One region of the Gordonia sp. L191 genome, then DNA from elsewhere that is predicted to be linked to it. Evidence: riboswitches for the same ligand, from Rfam matches in the RefSeq annotation. Region 1 holds a riboswitch; each other region holds the start of a gene.
The links. Region 1 has a riboswitch for cobalamin ahead of QNM97_RS15105 (CbtB domain-containing protein). Riboswitches for the same ligand answer to the same signal wherever they lie in the genome.
Positions count from the first base shown of each region.

Region 1 (5,738 bases):
GTTCGGCGGGATCGGCGATCTCACCGGTGAACCGGCCGATGGCGGCGCCGAGTTCGGCCGGCCTACCGACGGCGTCACCGATCCAGAACGGCAAGCGCCCCGGTTGCCCGAACGCCGGGGTGACCAACACACGGTCGTGGGTGATGTCCTCGATCCGCCAGCTGGTGGCTCCGAGCGCGAAGACGTCGCCGACGCGTGACTCGTAGACCATCTCCTCATCGAGTTCGCCCACCCGCGTTTGTTTCTCGCCGACCATGAACACACCGAACAACCCACGGTCCGGAATGGTGCCACCGGAGGTGACGGCGAGCCGCTGGGCGCCGCGACGTCCGATGAGCACGTTGCGTTCACGGTCCCAGGTGACGCGTGGACGCAGTTCGGCGAATTCGTCGGACGGGAATCGTCCGGAGATGAGATCGAGGGTCGCCTCGTACACGCCGCGGCCGAGCTCCCGATACGGTGCACTGCGGCGCACGACCTCGAACCATTCGTCGACGTGGAGTTCGTCGATCGAAGCTGCGGCGATGGTCTGCTGGGCCAGGACGTCGAGCGGGTTGGTGGGTACCCGCAGTTCCTCGATCTCACCCTGCCGCATGCGCGACACCGCCACGGTGCAGTGGATGAGGTCGGTGCGGTGTTTGGGGAACAGCACGCCCTGACTGATCTCGCCGACCTGGTGCCCCGCCCGGCCGATGCGTTGCAGACCGCTGGCCACCGACGGCGGCGCCTCGACCTGGACGACGAGATCCACTGCGCCCATGTCGATTCCGAGCTCAAGCGAACTGGTGGCCACCACACATCGCAACCGGCCGGTCTTGAGTTCGTCCTCGATCTCGGCGCGCTGCTCCTTGCTGACCGACCCGTGATGTGCCCGGGCCAGTAGGGTCGTGGCCGCCGAGGACGCGCCGCTACCCATCACCATGGCCGGAGCGCCCCCGGCGACCCGCGGGTTGGCTGCGGCGGGCACCGCGGCCTGCGAGCTGCGGGATTCGGCGATCTCGTTGAGCCGTGCGGTCAGTCGCTCGGCGAGGCGACGGGAGTTGGCGAACACGATGGTCGTGCGATTGGCCTCGATGAGATCGACGATCGCCGATTCGACGTAGGGCCACAGCGATCCCGCGGTCGGGGAGAACGCGTCGTCGAGATCCTCGGAACCAGGTGCGTCCGGGGGCGGCGGGATGTTGGCCATGTCTTCCACGGGCACGTCGACGCGAAGATCGAAGGTCTTGCTCGCGGGTGGACGCACGATCGTGCACGGCGCGGCACCGGTCAGGAAGCCCGCGACCACCTCGGGTGGGCGAACCGTCGCCGACAATCCGATGCGCTGTGCGGGCGTCTCCAACAACTCGTCGAGACGCTCGAGGGACAGCGCCAGATGGGTGCCGCGCTTGGTGCCGGCCACCGCATGGACCTCGTCGATGATCACGGCCTCGACGCCGGTCAGTGTCTCCCGCGCCGATGACGTCAGCATCAGGTACAGCGACTCCGGGGTGGTGATGAGGATGTCCGGGGGTGTGCGTACCAGGCTGCGGCGGGTCGCGGCGGGCGTGTCCCCGGATCGCAGGCCGACGGTGATCGCCGGCTCGGGATCGCCGAGTTCCTGCGACGCGCGGGTGATGCCGGTCAGCGGTGCACGCAGGTTGCGTTCGACGTCGACGGCGAGGGCCTTGAGCGGTGAGATGTAGACGACTCGGGTGCCGCGTGCCCGATCCGGGCGCGCCGCGAGCCGGTCGAGGGCCCACAGGAATGCCGAGAGGGTCTTGCCCGAACCGGTGGGGGCGATGACCAGCGTGTGGTTGCCGTCGGCGATCGAGGACCACGCCCCGGTCTGAGCGGCGGTCGGCTCGGCGAAGGTGCCGCTGAACCAGCGCCGCGTGGGCGCGGTGAAGCGATCGAGGACCGACGGCGAAGCCATTCACCCATCATCCATGCCCCCTCCGACAAATCGCAGTGGCGGTGTTCTGCTCGGTTTGTCCGATGGGTCGTGCCGGTCACATTTGCCGGGTATAGAGTTCTCGCCAGATGCTGACGGAAACCCGGTGTGAGTCCGGGACGGTCGCGCCACTGTGGGCCGGGTAGGGGAGTCACCCCGCCCGACGAGTCAGGATTCCGCCGAGCATCGATCCGACAAGCGCTGGGACGCGTCATCCCACGAAAGGACCTCCGAATGGTTGCAACCACCCACCAGAACAAGGCACGGGCCCTCGCGGTACCCGACCTCTCCGTCGCGTCGGCAGCCCTGTGGCTGACCGCCACCTTCATCCTCGCCGCGATGGCCTACTACTTCATCGGTTACGACCAAGGTGCCTGGTCGGTGTTCGGCAACGACACCCACATCCATGAATTCGTGCACGACTCCCGGCACTTCCTCGGCTTCCCCTGCCACTGATCGAACGAGCACGGGAGACAACCGAACATGGAGAAGAAATTCATCGGCGCCGGCCTGCTGTCAGGACTGGTCGCCGGGATCGTCGCCTACGTTTTCGCTCGGATCTTCATCGAGCCGCAGGTGGCCAAGGCCATCGACTACGAGGACGGACGCAGTGAGGCCGAAGAGGCCCTGATGACCGCGCACGGGCACGGCGGCCACGAGCACGGCGCCGAGGTGTTCACCCGCTCGGTGCAGGAGAACATCGGCGCGGGTGTGGGGACCATCGTGTTCGCGGTGTCGATGGGCGCGTTCTTCGCGATCGCGTTCACGATCCTGTGGACCTATCTGGCACATCACCGCGCCGGAGCCGACCCACGATGGGCTGCGGCCCTGATCGGGCTCCTGGGCTTCGTCGCGGTCTTCGGGGTGCCGTTCGTCGCGTATCCGGCCAACCCGCCGGCCGTCGGCGACGACGACACCATCGGTGCCCGGTCGACGGCGTATCTCACCCTCACGGTCATCTCGGTGGTCGCGGTGATCGCGGCGGTCGTGTTCGCGCTGTGGCTGCGGCAACGCTGGGGAGGGCTCGCGGCCACGCTGGCAGCCGCGATCGGCTACCTGGTGGTCGTGACCATCGCGATCGCGCTACTGCCAGAATTCCACGAGGTTCCCGAGCCGGTCATGAACGGCGACACGATCGTCTTTCCCGGATTCCCGGGCGCGGTGATCGGCGATTTCCGGGTGTACGTGATCGCCAATCAGGTGATCCTGTGGACCGTGCTGACGACGACCTTCGCGGGCATCATGAGCTGGCTGAGCCGGTCGGGCTCGTCTCAGCGGGCGGCGACGCCGGCTGCGGTGCACAGCTGATTTCTGTACTACCGTCCGCCTCGCGCACACGTGCGGGGCGGACGTGGTGCGTTCGTGGGTGAAGGCGGGATCAGGTCAGGATGCAGTCACCGCAGACGGCGCCCCGATCGCCGGTGACCCGATAGATCAAACAGCAACTGCGGCGGCGGAATCCCGGTCCCGCGCGTAACCGCCCGTCCTCGACACGGGGCTCGGCGAGAACATCGTCGGCCGCGGCGACGGCGAGAGCGCCGTGTTCGGGGCGCGCCGTCGCGATGAGTCGGGCGGCACTGTTGGTCGCCGAGGCGACGTTGCCCCACAGCGTTCGCCCACTCACCCCGAATCCGTCGCCGACGGCGTCGGTGAGTGCGCCGACGATTCCGTCGGCAAGGTTGGGCCCGACGTCGGTCGTGGCGGTGGTGACCGACAGCGGATACGGCCCGCCCAGTTCGTCCTGCCACCAGAGGTCCTCCGCCGCAACCGAGATCGGCGGTTCGTCGAGCGCGGCGACGGCGATCATCGGAGCGATGAGACGGGCGACGAGTCCGAGGTGGGTCACCGACGCGGCCACCCTCTGCTCGACGGGTGCCGCGGCGCCCGCCCCGAGTGCGGACCGCACGCGTTCCACCCGCGCCTCCAGCATGTGCGCGTCCTCGATGAGATCGGCCATTGTGAGCCATGGGGCATCACACCGCTGCCCGCGGGCATGCGTGCGGACGGCGAAGAAGGGGCCGAGGTCATCGAGAGTGGTCACTGCCGGATGAGCGTAGCCGCTCGCCGGACGGCGCGACGTGCACGAGCGACCGGCGCCCGACGTCCCGGAGATAAAGACACAACATTGTCGTTCTGTGTCTTGACGCTGATCGTGACGGCTGACACAGTTGAACTGAAACAAGTTCTCATGGCAGCCGACGGTGCTGTCCGATGATCCTGCGAGGTATCGATGTTCGAGTGGTCCGAAGAAGATCTGATGGTGCGCGACGCCTTGCGGGCATTCATCGACAAGGAGATCCGCCCGCACATCGACGAACTCGAGACCGGTCAGCTCCCGCCCTACGACATCACCCGAAAGCTGTTGTCCACCTTCGGTGTCGACGCGATGGCCAAGGATGCGCTGGAAAAGGAACTCGAGGCCGAGGCGGCCGGTGAGAAGCCCTCGGGCGGCGGTGGCGGAGCCGGCATGGCCGGATCGATGTTCATGATCGTCAACATCGAACTGGCCGGGGTTTGCCTCGGTCTCGTCGGCTCGATGGGTGTCAGCATGGGTCTGACGGCGTCGGCGATCCGGGGGAAAGGCACCCTCGCGCAGAAGAAGCGGTGGCTGCCCGAACTGGTCACCATGGAGAAGGTCGGGGCCTGGGCGATCACCGAACCCGATTCCGGCTCCGACGCCCTCGGCGGCATGAAGACCACCGTGCGCCGTGACGGCGACGAGTATCTGCTCAACGGGCAGAAGACCTTCATCACCAACGGCCCGTCCGCCGACACCATCGTCGTCTTCGCCAAACTCGATGACGGCTCGGACACCCCGATGCGCGATCGCAAGGTGCTCTCGTTCGTCCTGGACAAGGGCATGCCCGGACTCACCCAGGGCAAGGCGTTCAAGAAGATGGGCATGATGAGTTCGCCCACCGGCGAGCTGTTCTTCGACAACGTCCGCCTCGGCCGGGACCGGCTGCTCGGAGAGACCGAGGACACCGGGTCCGACGCCCGTGGCTCCGAGGGTGCGAAGTCCGGGTTCACCGCCGAACGCATCGGGATCGCGGCGCTGTCGATGGGCATCATCAACGAATGTCTGCGTCTGAGTGTCGATTACGCGAAGAACCGCAAACTGTGGGGCCAGGAGATCGGCCGCTTCCAGTTGATCCAGCTCAAACTCGCCGAGATGGAGGTGGCGCGGATCAACGTGCAGAACATGCTCTTCAGTGCGATCGAGCGGGCCAAGGCCGGTAAGCCGCTGAGCCTGGCCGAGGCGTCGGCGATGAAGCTCTACTCGTCGAAGGCGGCGACCGATGTCGCGATGGAGGCCGTGCAGCTCTTCGGCGGCAACGGCTACATGGCCGAGTACCGCGTCGAACAACTTGCGCGCGATGCCAAGTCGCTGATGATCTATGCTGGCAGCAACGAGATCCAGGTGACCCACGTCGCCAAGGGGCTCCTGGCCTGACGGGCGGTGGACGGGCCACCGGGTCACCTCCGGGTCACCTCCGGGGGGCCGACACCGTCGGCCGCGAATGGCCCCCGACGATCGGTGGACCGAGACGATCTGTGCAGCAACGAGAGTCGGTCTCGGTCACCTCACGCGCCGGTGAACACCAGCACGATCAGCGCGATGTTGAGCAGCACGATCATCGCCGACGCCACGGTTGCCAGGATTCGTAGCGGCCAGCCGTCGGCGAACTCGCCCATGATCGAGCGGTCGGCCGTCAGCCGGCCCAGGGGGATGATCGCGAACGGGATGCCGAAGCTCAGCACCACCTGTGAGAGCACCAGTGCCCAGGTCGGATCGATCCCGATC
Region 1 covers NZ_CP125996.1:3,338,903-3,344,640, reverse strand. The annotation lists gene QNM97_RS15110 (ATP-dependent helicase) at 1-1,915, opposite strand, end outside; cobalamin riboswitch at 1,972-2,132, shown strand; gene QNM97_RS15105 (CbtB domain-containing protein) at 2,168-2,389, shown strand; gene QNM97_RS15100 (CbtA family protein) at 2,417-3,241, shown strand; gene QNM97_RS15095 ((2Fe-2S)-binding protein) at 3,312-3,974, opposite strand; gene QNM97_RS15090 (acyl-CoA dehydrogenase family protein) at 4,164-5,387, shown strand; gene QNM97_RS15085 (Nramp family divalent metal transporter) at 5,519-5,738, opposite strand, start outside.

Region 2 (5,738 bases), 2.3 Mb from region 1:
GTGGGAGCCGATCCCGCGCGTGTCATCTCGGCACAGGGCGATCGCGTCGACACCGGCTCACCACATCTGATCTCGGCCGGCAACGCCCTGGTCATCCCGGTGCGCCCCGATCTGCCTGCCGGAAGTTATTCGGCCACCTGGCGAGTCATCTCCGCCGACACCCACGTGGTCACCGGGTCCATCGTGTTCGGCGTGCGGGCCGACCCCGGGGCGCCGGCCCCGGCGGCACCGCCGGTCGCCGCCTCGGTCACCGCACTCGATCGCGCATCGCAGGCGCTGCTCTACGCGGGCCTGGTGGGCGCTGTGGGTCTCGCGGTGGTGTCGCTGATGCTGTATCCGAGAACGTTGGCGCTCAAACGATTCCGATGGACGGTGGCGCCGAGTTGGGTTCTGGCGGTGCTGGCCTGTGCGGGCACGGTTCTCGTCCGGGCCGCCGAGAAGGCAGATGTCGGTGTGAGCCGGGCATTCTCGGGCTCGGCGCTCTCCTCCGGCCTCGACGGTGGCGATACGAGGGTGGTGCTCATCAGAGCGGCCCTGGTCGTGGTGCTCGGACCGGTGCTGTTCGCGGCCGCGCGCCGGCGAGTCTCACATGCGTGGGGTGCAGCGCTGATCGGGGCCTGCGGGCTGGGTATCGCCGTCACCATCGCCGCCGACGGCCATGCGTCGGTGGGGGATCTGACATGGCTGGCCGTGCCGGTCACCACCCTGCACGTGGTGGCGATGACACTCTGGCTCGGCGGACTGCTCTCGATGGTGCTGATCCTGTTGCCCGACAAGCACTCCCGGAACCCATCCGCGGTGACGTCCAAATCGGTGACACCTGAATCGCCGGGATCCGAACCGCCGACGCCTGAGCTGCTGACACCTGCCGTGTTGCATCGGTGGTCGAGGTGGGCGTTCGCCATGGTGGTCGTCCTGGTGCTCTCCGGGGAATTCCAGGCGTGGCGGCAGATCTGGCCGGTGCAAGCGCTGTGGGACACCACCTACGGTGTCGTGCTGCTCGTCAAATCGGCTCTCGTACTGGCGATGCTCGGCCTGGCGGCATACGCGCGTCGTCGCCTCGGCCTCAGCCGTCTTCGGCGTTCGGTGCCGCTCGAGATGGCATGCGGCATCGCCGTCCTCGTCGTCACCTCCGTCTTGGTCACCGAACCGCCCGCGCGCACCACCTACGGTCCGCCGGTGCAGGTGGCGGCCCCTCTCGACGACGGCTCGGCACAGGTCTCGGTATCGACCACGCGCCGCGGCCCCACCGTGGTGGACGTGACCCTCGATGACGGTCACGGGACGCCGATCCGGGCCCGGTCGCTGCGCGCCACATTGTCCTCGGAGTCGGCAGGGATTCCGTCGTTGGCGCTGAGATTCGTTCCGGCCCAATCGGACACAACGGACACCGGCTCGCCCGGGTCGGCCCGCTGGCACCGCGTTGCGGCGTCGGTTCCCGTCGCCGGTGCGTGGACACTGACGCTGACCGTGCAGTTCAGCGATTCCGACGCGCAGGTCACCACCGTCGGATTTGTCGTGTGGTGATGCCCCCGGTCGTGAGTTGCCGTCGCGAATTCCCGGGTCTGCGAGACGCCTCGTCTATTGATTTCACCGCCGAGGGAGTAGCGTCCTTCGTCAGCGCGTGGGAATCCAGGAAACCGGTGGAAATCCGGTGCGGTCGCGCCACTGTCATCCGTGCCGAACGGGCACGGTCAGCCAGACCCTGGCCCACGTCACCTTGTCCGGACGCGTAATCCAAAGGCTCTCACGTGAATTCTGCATCCTCGGCCGCCGACCAGATCGGCTCGGCCGGCAGCACCAGATGGACCCGGACCGACTGGGTCCACGCCGCAGTACAACTCGGCGTCATCGCGGCGATGCACGCCGTGGCTTTCGGTGTGCTGTTCATGGTCATCGTGCCGCACCACTACAGCCTGGGTAAGCAGGTCTTCAGTGTGGGTCTCGCCGTCACGGCCTACACCTTCGGTCTGCGGCACGCATTCGACGCCGATCACATCGCCGCGATCGACAACACCACCCGCAAACTGATGAATGACGGCAAACGCCCGAAATCGGTCGGATTCTGGTTCGCCATGGGGCATTCCACGATCGTCTTCGTGATGGCGATACTCGTGGTCGCCGGCGCCCACGCGGTCTCGGCGCTCGCCGACGACGATTCGCCCGCCCGGCATGCGCTGGGCACCATCAGCACGATCGCGTCCGGCTCGTTCTTGTATCTGATCGCGCTGATCAACATCGTTGCGCTCATCGGTATCTGGCGGGTGTTCCGCTCACTGCGCCGCGGTAGTTTCGACGAGGAGCAACTCGACGAGGCACTCGACGGCCGGGGCTTTCTCGCACGACTCCTCGGGCCGGTGATGCGCCGCATCCGGCATCCCTTCCAGATGTATCCGGTGGGTGTGTTGTTCGGACTCGGCTTCGATACCGCGACGGAGGTGGCTCTGCTCGCACTCGCCGGTACCGGCGCTGTCGCGGGATTGCCCTGGTATGCGATTCTCGTTCTGCCCCTGCTGTTCGCGAGCGGGATGAGTCTGATGGACACCCTCGACGGCATGTTCATGACCGTGGCCTACGACTGGGCGTTCGCCCATCCCGCACGCAAGATCTACTACAACCTGACCATCACCGGCCTGTCGATCGCGGTGGCGTTGCTCATCGGGACCATCGAACTGGTCAGCGTGCTGCACGACGATCTCGGCTGGGATGACCCGATCACCAACTGGATCAGTGGTTTCGATCTGAACACCGCGGGCATCGCGATCGTGATCATGTTCATCGTCGCGTGGGGTATCGCCATCGCCTACTGGAAACTGGCGCGGCTGGAGCACCGGCTGGTCCGGACCCCGTCCGAATCTCGGTGACCGTCCACCTCGGAGGAGTCAGAACGTCTCAGATCAGCGTCGACCAGTAATCCCAGAAGTGCACACCGATCGCGACGATGATGATCGCGTACCACAGCGGCAACAGCACCCACAGCCAGCCGCGAAGGTCGCGGGCTCGTGGTGAGTCACCGAAAAGCCTTCCGGCGCTGAGGATCAACAGGATCGGCGTCAGCGTCCACACCACCATGCAGTACGGGCACAGCGCGTTGATCCGGTAGATGCTCTGGAAGGCGAGCCAGTTGACGAAGACGAAACCCAGGGCGAGCCCGAGTGTTTGACCCGCCCAATACCACCGCGGCAGCCAGACGCGGGCAGTAGTGAGCACGCCGGTCACGATGATCACCGAGAAGGCGGCGATCCCGATCAGCGGATTGGGGAACCCGAAGACACGAGCCTGCTCGGTCACCATCACCGAGCCACAGGACAGCACCGGATTGATGCTGCAACTCGGCACGTACTCCGGGTTGATGAGCAGTTCGATGCGCTCGATCGTCAGCGTCGCCGCCGAGATGAACCCGAGGACACCGAGAATCAGGATCACGATGCCGGTCGCGGTGGATACGTCGGGGCGCTGAAGCCACCACGGCCGGTCATCGGTGATCACGTCGGCGGCGATCAGCTCGTCGTCGGGCGGTTCGACCGCCGGTGCCTCAGGGTCCGGGGTGGTGCCGGAAGGAGAGGTGGTGCTGCTCATTGCTGGTCGCTTCGTCTCGGGGTGGATTTACTGTGCGGTGCCGGCGGCCTGATTGATCTGGGCGAGGAAGGCATCGGGCCCCAACTGGATGTTGAAATCTTGACCGTTGATCTTCACCGTCGGTGTTCCTTGGACCTGGGAGGCCGTGGTCTCCTGACCGACCCAGTTCTTGAACTGGCCGTCGGAGATGCACTCCTTGACGTTGGGTGCGCCCGCTTGGTTGGCGAAATCAGCGAGCTGATCGTCGGTCAGACCGGACCCGTTCTCCTCGGGCTGATTCGCGTACAGGATGTTGTGGAACTTGAGCCAGATGGCGAAGTTGTCGGCGCCCTTGGTCGCCTCGGCCACACACGCCGACGCATTGGCTGCGCGGGTGGAGTAATTGGTGCTCGACATCCGGTCGAGGATGGCCACCGGCTGATAATCGATGGCGACCTTGGGATTGCTGCGCACCTGTGTCAGCGCGTCGCTGTAGACCTGCTCGAACTGCTTGCAGACCGGGCACTGGAAGTCCTCGTAGATCTGCACGGTCACCGGCGGGGTGGTGCCCTTGGGTGCAGTGGTGACGCGGAACGAGCTGTTGGTTGCGACCGACGGCGCGGTCGCGTCACCCGTGGAGGACTTGTTGGTGAGGATCACCGCGACGGCAACGATGACGGCGATGACGACGATCGCAACACCCGCCCCGATCTTCATGAAGAGCGAACGGCGCCGTTCGGCGGCTCGCGGATCGACGATCGGCTTCCGGCGTTTGTCTGCCACTTTTTGTCTCCCTGGTCCACGGGTTCTCCGGCGTCGGTGTCGGGCTCCGGTCGGTCTGCGCAGGACCGGAGGACCGCCATGCCGGTGTTCAGGGTACTGGCAGGAATCTGAGGAGCATCTGAGCGGTAGGGGCCGGTGGGACGTTGGTCCCGGGTGGTTCTCGTCACGTGACGCCGATGCGGGCCTCGGCGGCGTGGTCGGTTCGCCTACGCCGCGTCGTAGACTGACGACGATGCCGTCTCGCAGCGGCGTTGCTAGGAGACATTGTTGTGACCGCCCCTGACGATGCCCACGCCGATCCCGGCGTGCCGCCGACCTCGACCGACACTGCCGCGACCGTCGACACGGCGCCTGTCGGAACCCCGCCCGCCGGGACCGCTGTTCCCACCGACAATCCGGTGGCCGCCGGTGCTGCGTCTGTGGGGACGGCGCGACGATCGAACGTCGCCGCGGTGCGCTGGGTGGGCGCGGTACTCGCCGCCGGATTGCTGGTCGTGGTCCTCTACGCGCTGGTGTCGGGTCCGACCCGCCACATCGAGCGCGGCGACCCGTACCCGGGTCTGACCACCGCGGTACTCGATGTGGCCGGATACTTCGTCGGCGCCACCCTTGCCGCGCTGTGTTTGGGAGCATTGGCGTTCGTGGTCGCCGGGTCGCGACCGGATTCCGACGGCATCATCGACGCCACCGTCTATCGCGCGCACCTTTTCGTCTCGCGCGCAACGCCGGTGTGGGCGGTGGTGGCCTGGCTGATGGTCGGCGTCGCCGCATCCGACGGGTACGGTCTCCCACTCGGCAAGCTCGTGTCGTCGGGAACCCTGTTCGAGGCGATCGGCATCAGCGAGGAGGCGGTGGCCTGGCTGGTGGTCGCGATCTTCGCCACCGTCGTCGCGATCGCCGTCCGATTCTTCCTGTCCTGGATTGCGCACGCGGTTCTGCTGATCCCCACCGGAATCGCCGTCGCCGCGTTGCCGATGGCCGGCAACGGTGCGCAGGGACCCAACCACGATTACGGCACCAGCCTGGTGATCGTCCTGGTGCTGGCCATGGCCGTCTCCATCGGATACCGCGTCGCGTACGTGGCCGCCCCGACCGTGACGCCCGAGGCCGACCGCGTGATCCTCGAACGCCGGCACACCTGGATCGTCGGCGTCGCCGATGTGCTGGCGCTGATCTCCGGGGTGATCCTGATCGCGTTCCTGGTGCCGGTGCGCTACCTGTTCACCACGACCTTCGGGGTGACCTCGGTGGTGATGGTGGTGGGGTTGATCGCGGCCACCGCGTCGAGCGTCGTCGCGCTGTGGTCGGCGCCGGGCGCGACACGGCTGTGGCGGATCGAGATGGCGGCCGTCGCGGTGATGGCGGCGGTGTACGTGTCCTGGGCGATCATGGACACC
Region 2 covers NZ_CP125996.1:1,019,710-1,025,447, forward strand. The annotation lists gene QNM97_RS04710 (copper resistance CopC/CopD family protein) at 1-1,527, shown strand, start outside; cobalamin riboswitch at 1,590-1,728, shown strand; gene nicT (Nickel transporter NicT) at 1,752-2,864, shown strand; gene QNM97_RS04720 (vitamin K epoxide reductase family protein) at 2,893-3,579, opposite strand; gene QNM97_RS04725 (DsbA family protein) at 3,607-4,341, opposite strand; gene QNM97_RS04730 (cytochrome c oxidase assembly protein) at 4,611-5,738, shown strand, end outside.
Region 2: it holds a riboswitch for cobalamin, as region 1 does, so the genes downstream of both, nicT (Nickel transporter NicT) here and QNM97_RS15105 (CbtB domain-containing protein) in region 1, are expected to answer to the same signal.

Region 3 (5,738 bases), 170 kb from region 1:
GTCGCTGCTCTCCGGAGGTGCGGATGACCAGATCCGGATCGGGCTGTCCCTTGGTGTAGAGGTTGCGGTCGATGGCCTCCACCGTGACCGCGTCGATCATCTGCTCGGGCGTCCCGCCGTCGGCTTTGCACTCCGCGAGCAGCGCGCGCACGGCGTCGACGATCTCCTGGCGCCCGCCGTAACCGACGGCGACGTTGACGTTCATGCCATTGCGGCCCCGGGTGCGTTCGGAGGCACTGCGCAGCCGTTGCGCCACCTCCTCCGGCAGCTGATCGAGCGTGCCCACGATGCGCACCTGCCAGTCGCCGGCCGGTGCCTCGGGGTCGGCGTCGTCGGCCGGTCGCGAGATCTCGTCGACGATGTCGGGCACGATCTCCATCAGCGCGTCGAGTTCCTCGGACTCGCGCTGCAGATTCTCCGTCGACAACAGGTAGATGGTCACCGTCTCGATGCCCAGCTCGGCACACCACCCGAGCATGTCGGCGATACGCCGGGCGCCGACCCGATGACCATGGCTGACGTCCTCGAAACCGGCTTCGCGGGCCCAACGCCGATTGCCGTCGCAGATGATCGCAACGTGGCACGGAAGTCGGGTGGTGTCCATCAGCTGGACCAGACGTCGCTCGTACACGGTGAGCATCGGGCCGCGCAGGCGATCGGGAAGCAGTTTCATCGCGACCCAGATTAGCCGCGCACGGTCGAGGGCGTGTGCGGTCGTCGGTCTCCCGAAGGATGGGAGGTGATCGCCACACGATCCCGCACAGCAACTAACTTACGGTACCGTAGGTTCTTGTGACAACCGTGCTGACGACGCCCGTGGCCGATCGCCCGAGGTTGCGGGGCGTGATCCACCAGTACGCGGCCTTCGTGGCCGCGGCCTGCGGTATCGCCGTGGTGATCGGCGCGGCACTCCTGCGCGGCGCGGCCGCGTCCACGGCGTGCGCGGTCTATGCGATCACCATCGTCGGCCTGTTCGGCGTGTCGGCGACCTATCACCGGGTGCACTGGAAGAACATCCGCGCGCAGATCCGCATGAAGCGCGCCGACCACTCGATGATCTTCCTGTTCATCGCCGGCACGTACACGCCGTTCTGTGTGGTCGCCCTGCCGTCGCCGCTGCGGTGGTGGGTGCTCGGGATCGTCTGGATCGGCGCGGTCGCAGGAGTGGTGCTCAAGATCGTCTGGCCGGCGGCACCACGCTGGCTCGGCGTGGCGCTCTATGTGCTGCTCGGTTGGGTAATCGTCGCCGTCGCCCCGAGCCTGGTGACCCACGCGGGCGTCGCGGTCATGGTGCTTCTCGCCCTCGGCGGGGTCTTCTACACCGTCGGCGGAGTCCTCTACGCGCTGCGGCGCCCCAACCCGTGGCCGGCGACCTTCGGTCACCACGAGGTCTTCCACGTGTGCACCGCGATCGCGGCACTGCTGCACTACGTCGCGGTGTGGTTGGTGCTGACCTGACACGCCCCACCGTGCCGGACCCCCACCAACCACATCCCCGAGTTCGTCAGCCCCGGGCCGTCACCGACCGATCGAGCGCAGGTATTTCGCCAGCGCCACCGTCGTCGCCGGATTCCGCGGGCCCTCGACGAGTGCGGCATACGGGAACGAGATGAAATGCCGCTCCCGGACGGCGGTGGTGTTGGCCATCAGCGGCTGTGACTCGAGCTGCCGAATCTTGGCGTCCACCGTGTTCTGTTCGCCGGCACCGTAATCGACGATGACGATGACGTCGGGGTTGCGCTGCGCCGCGGCTTCCCACGACGTGGTGGTCCAGGAGTCGTTGAGATCGCCGAACACGTTGGTGCCGCCGGCCTCGTCGATGATCTGATCCGGAGCCGCGTTGCGCCCGGAGGTGAACGGGCTCGGGTCGGCGCTGTCGAAGAGGAACACCTTGGCCCGGGAGCCTGCCTGCGGCGCTCCGCGCCCGGCCTCGACGACCTGCGACTTGTACTGCGACACAAGGTCACCGGCGCGACGCTGCACGCCGAAGATCTCACCGAGATTGCTCATGTCGGCGTAGAGCGCATCGAAGGGCCGCATGATGCCGCGCGCGGTGCTGCCGGCCTGCCGGCACGCCTCGGTCAGCTGATACGGGACCGCACCGATGGTGCGAATCCAGTCCGGGGTGACTCCTGTGGACTCCTTGAATCCGTAGTTCCATCCCGCGAACACGAAGTCGGGCTTTGCGGCCGCGATGACCTCACGGGTGAAGGCGTCGCCGAGGTTCTTGGTCGATGCGAAGTCCGACTTCCACGGCGAGGACGCGATGTCACGTTCCTTGCCCGCATAGGTCGTGTAGCCGACCATCCGATCGGCGAGGCCGAGGGCGAACATGAACTCGGTGATGCCGGTGTCGTTGGTGAGCACGCGGTCCGGGACGCCGGGAACCGTCAGGGGCGCACCACAGTTGGTGACGGTCACCGAGGCCCCGGCGGACCTCTGTGACGGCGACGCCACATCGGCGCCGCATCCGGCGAGTGTCAGCAGTGCCGCGCAGACCAGCGCGAGCAGTGGGAGTCTTCTCATGGTTGCCTTTCATCGAAGAGGATCTGGGGGACGTCGAGTCGGGGATGCCGGACGATGTGGGCGTCGATGTCGAACCAGGCGCGCAGATTCGCGGGGACGAGCACCTGCACGGGAGTGCCGGTCCCGACGACGCGACCGTCGACGAGGGCGAGCAGCGTGTCGCAGAACTGGGCGGCGATGTTCAGATCGTGCAGCGCCGCGACCACGGTGACGCCGGAGTCCCGGGCTGCGGCCAGCACCGAGAACTGGTGTCGCACATCGAGATGGTTGGTCGGCTCGTCGAGCACCATCACCCGCGGCTGCTGGGCGAGTACCCGCGCGATCAGCACCCGTTGTGCCTCACCCCCGGACAGCGAGGTGAAGACACGGTCGGCGAGATGGCCCACTCCGGCGACACCCATGGCCTCCTCGACCGCCGCGGCGTCCCTCGCCCGGGATGTCCGCGCGATCGACCGATGCGGGAACCGACCGCTGGCGATCACCTCGGCTGCGGTGAAGTCGAAGTCCAGTGTGGAACTCTGGGTGAGCGCGGCGACCTGACGGGCGTTGTCGCGCATCGAGATCGCGGTGACGTCGACGCCGTCGACCTCGACGTGGCCGACGGTGGGGCGCTGGGCGCGATACAGACAACGCAGCAGTGTCGATTTCCCGCTGCCGTTGGGTCCGATCACGCCGAGAAAACTCCCCGGCGCGGCGGTGAAGGTCACCTCACGCAGCAGCGTCACCGAACCGATGTCGACGCCGACCCCGTGATACCCCGCTGTGGTCATGTTCCCGACCTCCGGTGGCCGTCAACCCGTTTCATCGATCGACCACGCTGCGCCGGCGGTGCATGAGGATCAGGAACATCGGCACCCCGACGGCGGCGGTGATCGCGCCCAGCGGCAGTTCCTGCGGCGGCACGGCGGTTCGGGCGACGAGATCTGCCGCGACGAGGAACACCGCGCCGATCAGCGGAGCGATCACCACGAGTCGGCGATGGTCGGCGCCGACGAGTAACCGCGCGACGTGGGGAACGACGAGCCCGACGAAGCCGATCGCCCCGCACACCGACACCATCACGCCGGTCATCAACGCCGACAACGCGAATGCCATGACGCGGAACCGCGACGCCGACAATCCGAGGGATGCGGCGACCTCGTCACCCATGGCGAGCGCATTGAGCGAGCGCGCCAGGCTCGCCACCGCGATCACCCCGCCGACGGTCACGACGCCCACGAGGACCGCCGAATACCAGCTGGCCGCGGCCAGACTGCCCAGGAGCCAGAACATCACGCTGCGCGCGGCGTCGCCGGTGGGTGCGAGAAACACCAGCACGGTGGTCAGTGCCGAGAAGCCGTAGCCCACCGCGGTACCGGTCAACACGAGGCGTAACGGTGTCAATCCACCTGCGCCGGAGGCCATCCCGAACACGATGAGGGTGGCGAGCAGAGCTCCGGCGAAGGCGGCGACCGGCATGGCGTAGAGCCCGATGCCCGACAGGACGCCGAAGAGCACCACGCTCGTGGCCCCCACCGATGCGCCGGACGAGATACCGAGGACGTAGGGGTCGGCGAGCGGGTTGCGCACCATCGCCTGCACGACCACTCCGACGACCGACAACCCGGCACCCACCACCGCTCCGGTGATCACGCGTGGTACCCGGGAATCGATGACGATCCAGTACGCGGCGGCGTCGTCGGCGGAGATCGGGCCGCCGGTCAGCGCGGCCCACACGAAGCGCGGCACGTCGGTACCACCGACGTCGGCGGTACCGAACGCCACACCGGCCCACGCCACCACGAACAGCGCGAGCACACCGAGCGCCGCGAACACGCCGACACGCGTCCAGGTCGGCGCGGCCGGGGTGGCCTGCGGTGAGGTGTGATCATCCACTGTGGCACGGTCTCTCGTCGGGCGGAAGACAGCCGCGCTCGACAGATCGGCGCACCGGCCATATCCCGCGAGGCAAGTGTCGACCACGGTTGCCCATGGCCACGGCGGCAGGTCTTCGGACTTCGGACCCGGCACCGAGATGCCACCTACCCGCGGCCGCTTCCCGGACCGTGAAGTCCAGTGCGAGGAGCCGCTGTCGTTTCCGTCACCGCTGCGGGGCAGCTCTGGATTCTCACCAGATTCCCTTTTCACCGACCGGCCCGTGTGGCCCGGTCGGAACCGACGCGCGCTGAGCGTAGCAGGCATCTCGCCGAGGCGTCGCCCAGGTCTTCACCCCCGCATCACCGAGTCGTGGCCGGTCGTCGTCCGTGACGACACCGTGCGGTGATCGCCTCGACGCATGCGCTCCCCCAACCACGCTCCGCTACGCGTCACCCCGGACAAGGTGCTGCGCGCCGGCACGTCCCGCCGTCGATTCCTCACCTGGACCGCGCTGGCCGCCGGGCTGGCCACCGCCCCCAGCCTGTTCGCCACCGACGCCGCCTCCGCTCCACGAGTCCGAGGTGCCGGCCACCCGTTCACCCTGGGAATCGCCTCCGGCGACCCACTCCCCGACGCTGTCATCCTGTGGACCAGGCTGGCGACCGACCCCCTCGCACCCGGGGCGGGTATGGGCCGAGACACCCACGATGTCGGCTGGGAAGTGGCCCGCGACGAACGGATGCGGATCGTCGTGGCGCGCGGGGTGACCCGCGCCGGCCCGGACACCGGGCACAGCGTGCACGTCGACGTCCGCGGCCTGACGCCGGGTACCGACTACTTCTACCGATTCCGCGCGCTCGGTGAAGTCTCCGAGGTCGGCCGGACCCGCACCGCGCAGCGCATCGGAACTCCCACCGGCGCACTGTCATTCGCCCTCGCCTCCTGTCAGGCCTGGGCCGACGGCCACTATCCGGCGTTCGGTGACCTGGCCCGCGAGGCCCCCGACGTGGTGTTTCATCTGGGCGACTACATCTACGAGAAGCCGATCCCGATGGGCGGCGGTGCACGCGATACCGCGGTGGTGCCGGCGTCGGCGTATCGCGAATGCCGTGACCTCGACGACTACCGCGAACGCTATGCCCTGTACAAACTCGACCCGAACCTGCAAGCGGCGCATCGGATGAGTCCGTTCATCACGATCTTCGATGACCACGAAGTCGACAACAACTGGGCCGCCGACATCCCCGAGGACGACCAACCCCTACCGCAGTTCCTGCTCCGCCGGGCTGCGGGCATGCGCGCCTGGTGGGAGAACACCGCCGTTCGGCTCGCCCCGCCCGGGCGCGGATTTCGTG
Region 3 covers NZ_CP125996.1:3,504,932-3,510,669, forward strand. The annotation lists gene QNM97_RS15845 (isoprenyl transferase) at 1-673, opposite strand, end outside; gene trhA (PAQR family membrane homeostasis protein TrhA) at 793-1,458, shown strand; gene QNM97_RS15855 (ABC transporter substrate-binding protein) at 1,519-2,526, opposite strand; gene QNM97_RS15860 (ABC transporter ATP-binding protein) at 2,523-3,296, opposite strand; gene QNM97_RS15865 (FecCD family ABC transporter permease) at 3,328-4,401, opposite strand; cobalamin riboswitch at 4,491-4,700, opposite strand; gene QNM97_RS15870 (alkaline phosphatase D family protein) at 4,802-5,738, shown strand, end outside.
Region 3: it holds a riboswitch for cobalamin, as region 1 does, so the genes downstream of both, QNM97_RS15865 (FecCD family ABC transporter permease) here and QNM97_RS15105 (CbtB domain-containing protein) in region 1, are expected to answer to the same signal.